DNA from 2 places in the Stenotrophomonas sp. YJH_SMC_94-11 genome. Region 2 is predicted to be linked to the other one. Evidence: riboswitches for the same ligand, from Rfam matches in the RefSeq annotation. Region 2 holds a riboswitch; the other holds the start of a gene.

Region 1 (6,372 bases), on a different contig from region 2:
CGTGGCTGTTCTCGACCTTCAGGTTGGCGCCGGCCTGCATCAGGCGCTGCAGGTACTCGCTGGCCAGGCCACTGGGCCGGCCATCCTCGCCGGTGAACGACAGGGGCGCGGCATTCGGCGCGAAACCGATCATCAGCGGCTGCTCCAGCACACGCTTCTCGGCCTGGCTCAGCGCCAGCTGCGCCGATGCCGACCAGTGCGGCGGTGACAACCAGCGTTGTGCGAGGGCATCGCGCTGGGCCTGGCTGGTCGCGGCCAGCGCCAGGTCCAGGGCTTCGGCCAGGGGTTGCTTGCTGTTGGCAATGCCGAAGTGCAACCGTTCGGGGGGCAGGTCGCTCGGCCGCAACAGCGCCACGCCCTGCAGGCGCCGGCTGGCAATCAGCTCGGTGGCGACGAAGGCATTGCCGATGTAGACGTCCGCTTTGTCGTCTATGACCATCTGCAATGCGCTCAACGTGTCGTTTGCGACAAGCTGGCGGGCACGCGGGAATCGGGCGCGCACCTGCGGACCGGTCAGGAAGTCCTGTTCGATCACCACCCTCAGCCCATCCAGGTCCGGCATGTCGGAGGCACGCAGGTCATCGGGCCGGCCCACCAGAGCGAGCGGCGCCTCACTGTAGGCCGCGGTATAGACCATGCAGCGGGTGCGGTCGGCACTGAGGCCGACATTCATCACCACGTCGATCTCGCCACGACATGCCGCATCCAGCACGGATGTCCAGTCCGGATAGCGGCGCGCCTCGACCTTCACACCGAGCTGGCGAGCAAGATGCGACAGGTAGTCCGGTCCCAGCCCGACCTGCTCGCCATCACGGAGGGACTCGAAGGGCGGCCAGCCGCTGTCATACTGCCCGACAACGATGGTCGGATGCGCCACCAGGTATTCGCGCTGCAATGGGCTGAGCGGCAGCAGGCCAGGGGCCGGCTGTGCCTGGGCCACGGGCATCGCCAGCACCGCCAGCAGCAGGAGCAGCCCGCGAACAGCCCACCTACGCATCTGCGTCGATCTCCTAGAATCCTGCCAGGGACCGCGATGGTCGCGGTCCGGCGTGCCCGATGGCCATACTAGAGCATGAGCTTGCGCATCATCATCGCAGACGATCACCCCGTGGTCCGTATCGGTACCCGCGCCGTCATCGAGTCGAGCGGCGTCGGCCGCGTGGTCGGCGAGGCCGACAGCGCGCAGGCGCTGATGACCCTGCTCGCCAGCCAGCCCTGTGACCTGCTGGTCACCGACTACTCCATGCCGGGCAGCCCGCAGGCCGACGGCTTCGCCATGATCGGCATGATCCGCCGCCGCCATCCCGACCTGCCGGTGCTGATGCTCAGCGTCTCCAGCAACCTGGCGATCCTGCGCATGGTGCTCGACAGCGGCGTGCTCGGCCTGGTCGACAAGAGTTCGTCGATGGACGAACTGCCACAGGCCATCCAGTCGGTCTATCGCGGCCAGCCCTACATCAGCCGCAGCCTGCGCGAGCGGGTGGAAGCGGCCGGCAGCTGGCGCATGCGCGAGGGCGACGGCAAGCCGCTGTCCCCGCGCGAGGTGGAGGTGCTGCGCTTGCTCGGCACCGGCATGACGGTAAAGGAGATTTCGCTGCTGCTGCACAAGAGCGTCAGCACCATCAGCCGGCAGAAGGGCGATGCGATGCTCAAGCTGGGGCTGAAGGGCGATGCCGAATTGTTCGACTATCTGCGTGACGGGAAAATCTGAGACGCGATTCACATAATAGCCCCGGCAATAATGCGAGGTCGAAGGAGTCGACCGGCGCATGTCCAGCCGCCAGCCGCGTCACCGTGGAGACGCGGGCCGCCAGTTCGCCGCGGTGCGGTGCAGAGCGCGCCTGACGTGCTGCGGCCGCAGCAGGTGACCCCGCAGGAGCAGGCGCGGCAGGCCCAGAAAGCGATGGGCGTCGGACATGCCAACGCCTTGGCAGAGAAGGGAGGGGCCACCTCCGCTGCCCTTTCCCTTTCCGCCAGCTGAGCGGCCGCAGCCGCTTTCAGCCTTGCTTCATGCCGCCTGCCGCTAGATGAATGCGCAAGCCGCTCGGTGCACCAGGCAATGTTCCGGCAATGTTGGAACGCCAGCGTGGACATCACGGCAGCCGGGGCGCCCCGCGCCCTCCCTGCCCAGCGTGGCATGCACCTCACAGGAGAACGAACATGCTCAGTACTTCCACACTCAGCTTCCGTGGTCTGGCGATGGCTCTGGCGCTGGTTGCCGGTGTCGCCGTGGTCAGCGATGCCAGCGCGATGTCGAGGAAGGACAAGCGCACCCTGGTCGGCGCCGTGGTCGGTGGCGTGGCCGGCAACCTGCTCTCCAACGGCGACCCTGCGGCCACCGTGGGCGGTGCCGTGGCTGGTGGCGCAATCGGCAATCTGACCACCTCCGACCGCCGCGACCGTCGCTATTACGACAATCGCTACGACCGCCGTTACGATCGTGGCTACTACCGCAGCGGCTACTACAATCGTGGCGACGACCGCCGCTGGCAGCGCGAGCGTTACTACGACAACCGCTACTACCACGACCGCGGTCGCCATCGCGGCTGGTAAGCGGCACGGCGGCGTTACCCTGCCGATGGCAGAAACGGGCGGGTCGATGACCCGCCCGTTTGCGTTGGCCGCGCGCATGGCGTTGAATGCGCAGCCTTGGATGTGACTTTCCCCTCTCGGGCTGCGGCATGACGTCTACCTCCCACCGCGTGCAGGGCCTCAACAACGACGAGGTCGCTGCCGACTGGCCACCGATCAGCGCGGCGGACATCGCGTGGTTGCGACAGTGCTATCCGCAGCTGGACAGCGGCAGCCAACCGCGCTGGCACAGCCCGCGACCGCTGTCGGCTGCCGCCATCGTCGATGGCACGCGCGGCGCGGTATTCATCAAGCGCCATCACCACAGCGTGCGCAACGCGGCCTGCCTGGAAGAAGAACACCGCTTCATCGCCCATCTCGACGCTGCTGGCGTGCCGGTGACGCAGGTGCTGGCAGCGACCGATGGTCACACCGCGGTCGAACACGGTGACTGGACGTTTGAACTGCACCACGTCGGCGCAGGCGATGACCTGTACCGCGACGCGGTGTCGTGGTCGCTGCTGACCGATGTCGCGCAGGCCCACGAAGCCGGACGCGCACTCGCACAGCTGCACCGCGCCGCCGCCAGCTACCACGCGCCCCAGCGCAGCACCCATCTGCTGGTGGCGCGCGACGACCTGATCCGCGCCGACGATCCGATCGCCGCAATCAAGGCAGGTCTGCACGCGCGCCCCGGCCTGGCCCGCTATCTCGCGCGCATTCCGTGGGAAGCACAGCTGCGGCGTGACGTGCTGCCGTGGCACACGGGACTGGCCGAGCGCCTGCGCGACGAACCACGGCTGTGGGCGCACAACGACTGGCATGTCTCCAACCTGCTGTGGCGCGACGGGCAGGTCAGCACCGTGCTGGATTTCGGCCTGGCCTCGCCCACCAGCGCACTGTTCGACCTGGCCACCGCCATCGAGCGCAACGCCGTGGCATGGCTGGAGCTGGAGCGCGGCATGGAGGCGGTGCGCATCGATATCGCGCTGGCGTTGCTCGATGGCTACCGCCAGGTGCTGCCGCTGTCGGCGGCACGCGTGCACCTGCTGGCGGACCTGCTGCCGATGGTGCATTTCGACTTCGCACTGTCCGAAGTGGAGTATTTCGAGGGCGTCACCGGCTCGACCGCCAATGCCGATGTGGCGTGGCAGCCCTTCATGCTCGGCCATCCGGCGTGGTTCCATACCGCCCCGGGGCAGGCACTGCTGCAGGCCCTGCACGCCGCCGCGTGATCCGGTTGACGCAGCGTTGGGGTCAGCGTTGGGGTCAGATCCCTTTCCGCAGGAAAGGGATCTGACCCTGGGTGGCGCTCGCAAATCCGTACCATTTGTAGTGAAATGGTCACCTGAAGCGGGGGTGCCTGGATCTGCCAGGCTGAGAGAGTCCCTTGGAACCTGATCCGGTTTGCACCGGCGTAGGGAGCTTTGAGCCGCAGCCACACCCCCGTCATGGGCCGGTGCACCTGCGCGCCGTCGCTTCGTCTCCCTTGTTGTCCGAAGACGAATCGAATGAACCGCTGCCTGCGCCCCACCCTGCTCTCCCTCGCCCTCTGCGCCGCGCTGCCGCTGCACGCCAGCGAGGCCGAAGCGTCCCCCGATGCGGCTGCCACCGGCGCCGAGCATTCGCCGACCGAACTGGCAGCGGTGCGCGTGCAGGCCGGCAAACTGAAGGCCGATACCTCGCGCGTGAACGCCTTCGGTGGCGGTTCGTGGAAGGACACGCCGGCCTCGGTGAACGTGCTCGAGCGCGATTACCTCGACCGCCGCCAGGTACGTTCGCTGTCCGAGCTGGCCAGCAACGATGCCTCGCTGGGTGATGCCTATGCGCCGGTGGGCTACTACCAGAATATCGCCATCCGAGGCTTCGCACTGGACGCGGCCACCGGCTACCGCTTCAACGGGCTGTCCATCGCCGGCGAACAACGCCTGGCGCTGGAGAACGTGCAGTCGGTGGAGATCCTCAAGGGTGAAGCCGGCCTGGCGGCAGGCGTGATGGCGCCGGGCGGGATCATCAATTACATCGGCAAGCGCCCGGCGGAAGTGCGCACCGCCACGCTCGGCACCGATTCGGAAGGCTCGCGCTACGTTGCCGTCGATGTCGGCCACTGGATCACCCCGCGCTTCGGCGTGCGCCTGAATGCCGCATGGGATTCCAGCCATTCCTACGTCGAGCACGCCGATGGCCGCCGCAACTTCTACTCGCTGGCCGCCGACTGGCTGATCGGCGAGCGCGGCAAGCTGGAAGTGGATGCCAACTACCAGACCAGCTCGCAGCGCTCGGTGTCCGGCTACCAGCTGCTGGGCGCGCGTGACCTGCCGCGCGGTGTCGACCGCGAGCATCTGCTCGGCTACCAGCCGTGGCAGCGTCCGGTGGATATCGCCAGCACCAACGTCACCGCGCTGCATACCTACGACTTCAACGACGCCTGGCAATCACGTGTATCGGTGGGCCATAGCCGTTCGGTGATCGATGACAACGTCGCCTTCGCCTATGGCTGCTACTACGCCGCGCAATGTGCCGATGGCAGCGTGCCGGGCAACTACTTCGCACCCAACGGCGACTATGACATCTACGACTACCGCAGCCCGGACGACACCCGCCGCAACCAGCAGGCCCGTGCCGAACTGCGCGGCCGCTTCGAGACCGGCAGCGTCGGTCACCAGCTGACCGTCGGCGCCGACTACTTCCGCCGCACCGTGGACAAGCGCCCGAGTGTCAACGAGTACGTCGGTACCAGCAACATCCACGAGGCACCGGTGCCGGTGTTCGCGCCATCGCCGAAGATGCCGGGCCCATCCGCACGACGCCTGGACAGCCGCCAGACCGCGTTCTTCGCGCTGGACCGGATGAGCTTCGGTGACGACTGGCAGTGGCTGGCCGGTGGCCGCTTCGTACGCCTGGATGAGCGCGCCTATGACAAGCGTGGCACCCCGCAGCGGCACAGCCGCCTGTCCCGGTTCCTGCCGCAGACCGCGCTGGTGTGGAAGGCTACCGACCAGCTCAACGCCTATGCCAGCTATGTGCGCGGCATTTCGCTGGGCCAGGAAGCGCCGTTCTGGACCAGCAATGCCGATACCTTCCTGCCGTCGGTGCAGTCGCGGCAGCTGGAAGTGGGCGTGAAGTACGTGCCGGTCGAGGCGCTGACGCTGGGCGCAGCCGTGTTCCGCATCTCGCAGCCGTACCAGTACGCCAAGCCCGACAGCAGCGACGTCGGCTACACCTTCGTCGAGGAAGGCACGCAGACCCACACCGGGCTGGAGCTGACCGCCAACGGCCAGCTGACGGATGCATTGCAGATCGTGGCCAGTGCCAGCGTGCTGCAGGCGCGCGCGCGCGACAGCGGCACGCCGGCCTATGAAGGCCATCAGCTGGTGAACGTGCCGAAGGTACGGGCCAGCGTGCACGTGGCCTACGCGCTGCCGTTCGTGCAGGGCCTGGATGTCACCGGCGGCTGGCGCTATGCCGGTGCCAACGTGGCACGTGCCGATGGCGGCGTGCGCGCACCGGACTACTCGGTGTTCGATGCTGGCCTGCGCTTCCAGCATCGCCTGCACGAGCGTGCGGTGACCTGGAACCTGTCGGTGGACAACGTGTTCAACCGCTTCTACTGGCGCGATACCGGCAGCAGCGGCGGTGACTACTACCTGTTCCCCGGCGCACCGCGACAGGCCCGCCTGTCGGTGACGTTCGCGCTGTGAGCGGCGTGATGCTGGAGTGGACCGCCGCACTGTTCAGTGTGCTCGGCGTCTGGCTGATGGCCCGGCGCCGGCTGGCGGCGTGGCCGGTGGGCCTGCTGTC
Region 2 (6,372 bases):
TCAACCCTCACGACAGTTTTTTTATCGGTTTCCAGTGAGTCCAGCGAAATCGCTTGCGCCGCAAGGATGGTTGCCACTGAAAGTGTTTCAGTGAACCCGAATTCACTCCTTTCAACACGCTTTTTGCGCGGATTCCGGGTCGCTGTTCGCCATGCTGGGGCGGACCCTGGTCGGCACCTACCGAAAGGCCATCGCCCATGACCTCTGCCCGATACCGCATGAAGGCCGCAGCGGCGAAGATCGCGGAACCACCTTCCACCGGAACCCGACCGTGTCCCGACGCCTTGCCCGCTCCCTGCTCGCCGCCGCCGTGCTGGCTGCCGTGCCTGCACTGTCCATCGCCGCCGACCGCATCACCGGCCACACCTTCGCCACCCGTTCGGAGGTGATCGCCCCGCATGCGATGGCGGCTACCTCGCAGCCGCTGGCCACCCAGATCGCGCTGGACGTGATGAAGGGCGGTGGCTCGGCGGTCGACGCGGCGATCGCGGCCAATGCCGCGCTCGGATTGATGGAGCCGACCGGCAACGGTATCGGTGGCGACCTGTTCGCCATCGTCTGGGACCCAAAGACGCAGAAGCTCTACGGCTACAACGGCTCGGGCCGCTCGCCGAAGTCGCTCACCCTGGCCGAGTTCCAGCGTCGTGGCCTGAAGGACATCCCGGCCACCGGCCCGCTGCCGGTGTCGGTACCTGGCGCGGTCGACGGCTGGTTCGCCCTGCACGACCGTTTCGGTCGCAAGCCGATGGCCGACAACCTGGCGCCGGCCATCCGCTACGCCCGCGAGGGCCACCCAGTGGTCGAGGTGATCGCCTACTACTGGGACCGTTCGGTGCCCAAGCTGTCGCAGTACCCGGGCTTCAAGGAGCAGTTCACGATCAACGGCCACGCCCCGCGCAAGGGCGAGATGTGGAAGAACCCGAACCTGGCCAGCACCCTGCAGAAGATCGCCGACGGCGGGCGCGACGCCTTCTACAAGGGCGAGATCGCGCGCACCATCGGTGACTACTTCAAGGCCAACGGTGGCTACCTGAGCTACCAGGACATGGCCGACCACCACGGTGAATGGGTCGAGCCGGTCAGCAGCAACTACCGTGGCTACGATGTCTGGGAGCTGCCACCCAACAGCCAGGGCATCGCTGCGCTTCAGATCCTCAACGTGCTGGAAGGCTACGATTTCTCGAAGATCCCGTTCGGCTCACCCGAGCATGTGCACCTGTTCGTTGAGGCGAAGAAGCTGGCCTTCGCCGACCGTGCGCGCTTCTACGCCGACATGGCATTCCAGCCGGCGCCGGTGCAGAAGCTGATCTCCAAGGAGTACGCCGCGCAGCGCCGCGCGCTGATCTCGATGGACAAGGCCTTGAAGGAAGTGCAGCCGGGCACACCGAAGCAGCTGGAGGAAGGCGACACGATCTACATGACGGTGGCCGACGCCGACGGCATGATGGTCTCGTTGATCCAGTCCAATTACCGCGGCATGGGCAGCGGCATGGCGCCGCCGGGGTTGGGCTTCATCCTGCAGGACCGCGGCGAGATGTTCGTGCTGCAGAAGAACCATCCCAACGGATACGCACCGGGCAAGCGCCCCTTCCAGACGATCATTCCGGCGTTCATTACCAAGGGGGGCAAGCCGTATGCCAGCTTCGGCGTGATGGGCGGCGCGATGCAACCGCAGGGCCATGCGCAGATCGTGATGAACCTGGTGGACTTTGGCATGAACCTGCAGGAAGCCGGTGACGCACCGCGCATCCAGCATGAGGGTTCCACCGAGCCGACCGGCCAGGCCACGGCGATGACCGACGGTGGTGAAGTGAACCTGGAAACCGGCTTCCCGTATGAAACCGTGCGCGCGCTGATGCGCAAGGGGCATCGCATCGTGTTCGCCGACGGCCCGTATGGTGGCTATCAGGCGATCATGCGCGATCCCGAGACCGGGGTGTACTACGGGGCTTCGGAGAGCCGCAAGGACGGGCAGGCGGCGGGGTATTGAGGTTTCCCGGCCAACGGGCTGAGTCCCCTCTGCGGTGATGGCAGCGATACGGGGCTTAGCCGGGCGGGTGGATCGTCTGGGGGCCGCTGCAAGTACGTCCATGTAAGCTCGGTCGCCGCATCCATGCGGCTCACGCCCCCAGCCAACCCACCCGCCCGGCCACGGACAGTTTCCGTGTCCGTCACCGCAGGAAAAGAAAAAAGAAGAGCAAGAGCAAAGGCAAAGGCAAAGGCAAAGGCAACGGCAACAGCCGCGCGCTGTGTGTTGGGGTCAGATCCGTTTTCCGAAGGAAAACGGATCTGACCCCTTCTTGTTTTCCGATACACATCTTCCACGCAAAGCGTGGAAAACCAACAGTTACCGGGAAACTGTCGGGGGTGGGGCGGTGTGGGTGGGCAGGACCGTTGGCGCCATGGATGGCGCCATCGAGCCCCCATGGATGGGTTCACGGCGTGTCCTGCCCACCCACACCGCCCCACCCAACCAGCAGCAACCCAGAACCGCCTTTGAATTTGACCTTGGCCCTTGCCTGAAAAAGCGGTGCAGCCGCAGGCTGCAAAACACCCTCAATCCTGATCGTGCGCGCGTGCGGCCTCGGCCTGCGTCTCTTCCTGCGCCGCCATCTCGCGTGCGATCCACGCATCGATCATGTGCCGCTGGCGCTGCGCCTGCCGTCGCTCACGCGTGTACTCCTGGTCGAGCACGCGGTACAGCGACACCATCACCAGCACCATCAGCAGCGCGAATGGCAACGCCGCAATCGTGATCATGCCCTGCAGTGCATCCAGGCCACCGGCCAGCAGCAACGCCGCTGCGATCAACGCCACCGCGATGCCCCAGGCCAGCTTGCGCTTCAACGGTGGATCGCCTGCTTCGTCAGTGGACATGCTGGCCAGAACCAGTACCGCCGAGTCGGCCGAAGTTACGAAGAAGATCATCAGCAGTACCAGTGCGATGCACGACAGCAGCAACGGCAGCGGCATGCTGTCGAACAGCGTGAACAGCACCGTCTCGTAGCCATTGCCCAGCGCCTGCACCAGGTCGGCATGGCCGAAGATCTGCGCCCACAGCGCGGTGCCGCCGAACACCGCGAACCAGAAGAAGCCCAGCAGCGTCGGCGCGAGCACTACGCCGATCACGAACTCGCGCACGCTGCGGCCGCGCGAGATGCGTGCGATGAATGAGCCCACGAACGGTGCCCACGAGATCCACCAGGCCCAGTAGAAGATTGTCCAGTCCGCCACCCAGGTGCTGCCGGAGAACGGTGACATGCGCAGGCTCATTGTCACCAGCTGGTTGAGGTAGGAGCCCAGCGTGGTGGTGAACGTATCGAAGATGAAGCCGGTCGGCCCCAGCACGAGCAGGATGGCTGCCAGCAGGGCAGCCAACGCCAGGTTGAAATTGGACAGCCACTTCACACCCCGCTCCACGCCACTGGCGGTGGACGCCATATACAGCACGAAGGCGACGGCAATGATGGTCATCTGCACTGGGACGGTAGCCTGCACGCCGAACACGCGCTCGATGCCGGCGGCGATCTGGATGGTGCCGAAGCCCAGCGTCGTCGCGACACCGATCGCGGTGGCGACCACTGCAGCGATGTTGACCACGCGACCGATCCAGCCGCGATGATGGCGGCCGATGATCGGCTGCAGCATGTCGCTGACCAGGCCACGGCCGTTGCGGTTGAACTGGAACCAGGCCATTGCCAGCCCGATCAGCGCGTAGATGGCCCACGGGTGCAGGCCCCAGTGGAAGAATGCATAGCGCATCGAGGCGCGTGCCGCATCCAGGCTCTGCGGAGCAAGCCCTTCCGGTGGCTTGCTGAAGTGCGAAATGGGCTCGGCGGCGCCCCAGAACACCAGGCCGATGCCCATGCCGGCGGCGAACAGCATCGACATCCAGCTGGCCCGCGAGAACTCCGGCTCGGCGTCTTCGCCACCGATGCGCAGGTTGCCGAAGCGTCCGAAGGCCAGGTACATCAGGAACACCAGGGCCAGGAACACCACCAGCAGGTACAGCCAGCCGATACCGCGGATGAGTTCGCCGAGGATGCTCTGCACCACGGTATTGAAGGGGCCAGGTGCAATACCGGCAAGCAGCACCAGCAGCAGAACCAGTGCGATGGAAACGCGAAACACCATGAAGGAGCTTCTCCGATCAAGGGATTGAGGGGAGCGAGCAGAGCTTGCAGCGAAGGGCCGGCGGCATGCAGCGCGAACCGGGCAGGGGCCGCGTCGGCGGCGAAGGAAGCGTCGGTCGCGGGAGCGCGACGGACGTGCACGTTACTGAACGCGACGTCATGGTTCTGTTAACGAACAGCGATTGGGGTCAGATCCGGAAGCGGGCGGTCTATGCTCTAATGCACGCCAAGAAGCGGGGGTACCGAGGCCACGTGGCCACGGTTGAGACAGTCCCTTGGAACCTGATCCGGCTCATACCGGCGTAGGGAAGCTTTGCAATGCAGCCGTGCCCGGACTCCGCCCAAGGACCGTCCGGGCGCGGTCGCAGTGCGCCGCCGCTTCGTCCCTGACCTTTCTGGACGATGCCGATGAACGCACAGCTCTCCGCCCTGCAGCAACAGGCCCAGCAACTCTCCGAATCCGTGACCCGGCCCATTCCCGGCTCGCGCAAGATCCACGTGCCCGGTTCGCGCCCGGATCTGCAGGTGCCGATGCGGGAGATCGCGTTGACCCGCACCCCGACGCTGTTCGGCGGCGAAGAGAATGCACCGGTCACGGTCTACGACACGTCCGGCCCCTACACCGATCCGGACGCGCGTATCGATCTGTCCGCCGGGCTGCCGGCACTGCGTCGCGGCTGGGTGGAGGAACGTGGCGATACCGAGCAGCTCGAAGGCCTGAGTTCGTCGTTCGGGCGTGATCGCGAGCACGACCCGAAGCTCGCTGCCGTGCGCTTCCCCGCCCGCAGCCTGCCGCGCCGTGCACGGGCAGGCGCGAACGTCACCCAGATGCACTATGCGCGGCGCGGCATCATCACGCCGGAAATGGAATTCGTTGCCATCCGCGAGAACCAGCGGCTGGAGACGATCCGCGATGCGGGCCTGCTGCAGCAGCACCCGGGCGAGGCGTTCGGCGCCTCGATCCAGAAGATCATCACTCCGGAGTTCGTGCGGGATGAAATCGCGCGCGGCCGCGCCGTGCTGCCCAACAACATCAACCATCCGGAAAGCGAGCCGATGATCATCGGCCGCAACTTCCTGACCAAGATCAATGCCAACATCGGCAACAGCGCCGTTTCCTCGGGAATCGCCGAGGAGGTAGAGAAACTGGTGTGGGCGATCCGCTGGGGCGGTGACACCGTGATGGACCTGTCCACCGGCAAGCACATCCATGAAACCCGCGAGTGGATCATCCGCAACTCGCCGGTGGCGATCGGTACGGTGCCGATCTACCAGGCGCTGGAGAAGGTCGACGGCCGCGCCGAAGCACTGACCTGGGAGATCTTCCGCGACACACTGATCGAGCAGGCCGAGCAGGGCGTGGACTACTTCACCATCCACGCCGGCGTGCTGCTGCGCTACGTGCCACTCACCGCCAAGCGGGTGACCGGCATCGTCAGCCGCGGGGGCTCGATCATGGCCAAGTGGTGCCTGGCGCACCACAAGGAGAATTTCCTGTACACGCATTTCGAAGAGATCTGCGAAATCATGAAGGCCTATGACGTGACCTTCTCGCTGGGTGACGGCCTGCGCCCGGGCTGCATCGCCGATGCCAATGACGCCGCGCAGTTCGGTGAGCTGGAAACGCTGGGCGAGCTGACGAAGACTGCCTGGAAGCATGATGTGCAGACCATGATCGAGGGCCCCGGCCACGTGCCGATGCAGCTGATCAAGGAGAACATGGACAAGCAACTGCGTGAGTGCGGCGAGGCGCCGTTCTATACGCTGGGGCCGTTGACCACCGATATCGCACCGGGCTACGACCACATCACCAGCGCGATCGGCGCGGCGATGATCGGATGGTTCGGCACGGCCATGCTCTGTTACGTGACGCCGAAGGAGCATCTCGGCCTGCCCAATCGCCAGGACGTGCGCGACGGCATCATGGCCTATCGCATTGCCGCGCATGCAGCCGACCTGGCCAAGGGCCATCCGGGTGCGCAGGTTCGCGACAACGCATTGAGCAAGGCGCGCTTCGAGTTCCGCTGGGAAGACCAGTTCCACCTTGGCCTGGATCCGGAGAAGGCCAGGGAGTTCCATGACGAGACGCTGCCGAAGGATGCGCACAAGCTGGCCCACTTCTGCTCGATGTGCGGCCCGCACTTCTGTTCGATGAAGATCACCCAGGATGTGCGTGACTACGCCGAAGCCGGCATGAAGGAGAAGTCGGAGGAGTTCCGCGCGGCTGGCGCAGAGGTCT

Evidence for each region. Region 2 has a riboswitch for thiamine pyrophosphate ahead of thiC (phosphomethylpyrimidine synthase ThiC). Riboswitches for the same ligand answer to the same signal wherever they lie in the genome.
Region 1: another riboswitch for thiamine pyrophosphate. It lies ahead of AC5P74_RS10730 (TonB-dependent receptor); the one in region 2 lies ahead of thiC (phosphomethylpyrimidine synthase ThiC).

The regions. Positions count from the first base shown of each region.
Region 1 covers NZ_JCAFTR010000005.1:64,377-70,748, forward strand. The annotation lists gene AC5P74_RS10710 (ATP-binding protein) at 1-997, opposite strand, end outside; gene AC5P74_RS10715 (response regulator) at 1,073-1,711, shown strand; gene AC5P74_RS10720 (glycine zipper 2TM domain-containing protein) at 2,161-2,553, shown strand; gene AC5P74_RS10725 (phosphotransferase enzyme family protein) at 2,682-3,806, shown strand; TPP riboswitch at 3,917-4,012, shown strand; gene AC5P74_RS10730 (TonB-dependent receptor) at 4,083-6,272, shown strand; gene pnuC (nicotinamide riboside transporter PnuC) at 6,281-6,372, shown strand, end outside.
Region 2 covers NZ_JCAFTR010000001.1:727,420-733,791, forward strand. The annotation lists gene ggt (gamma-glutamyltransferase) at 272-1,990, shown strand; gene AC5P74_RS03270 (BCCT family transporter) at 2,557-4,134, opposite strand; TPP riboswitch at 4,359-4,460, shown strand; gene thiC (phosphomethylpyrimidine synthase ThiC) at 4,542-6,372, shown strand, end outside.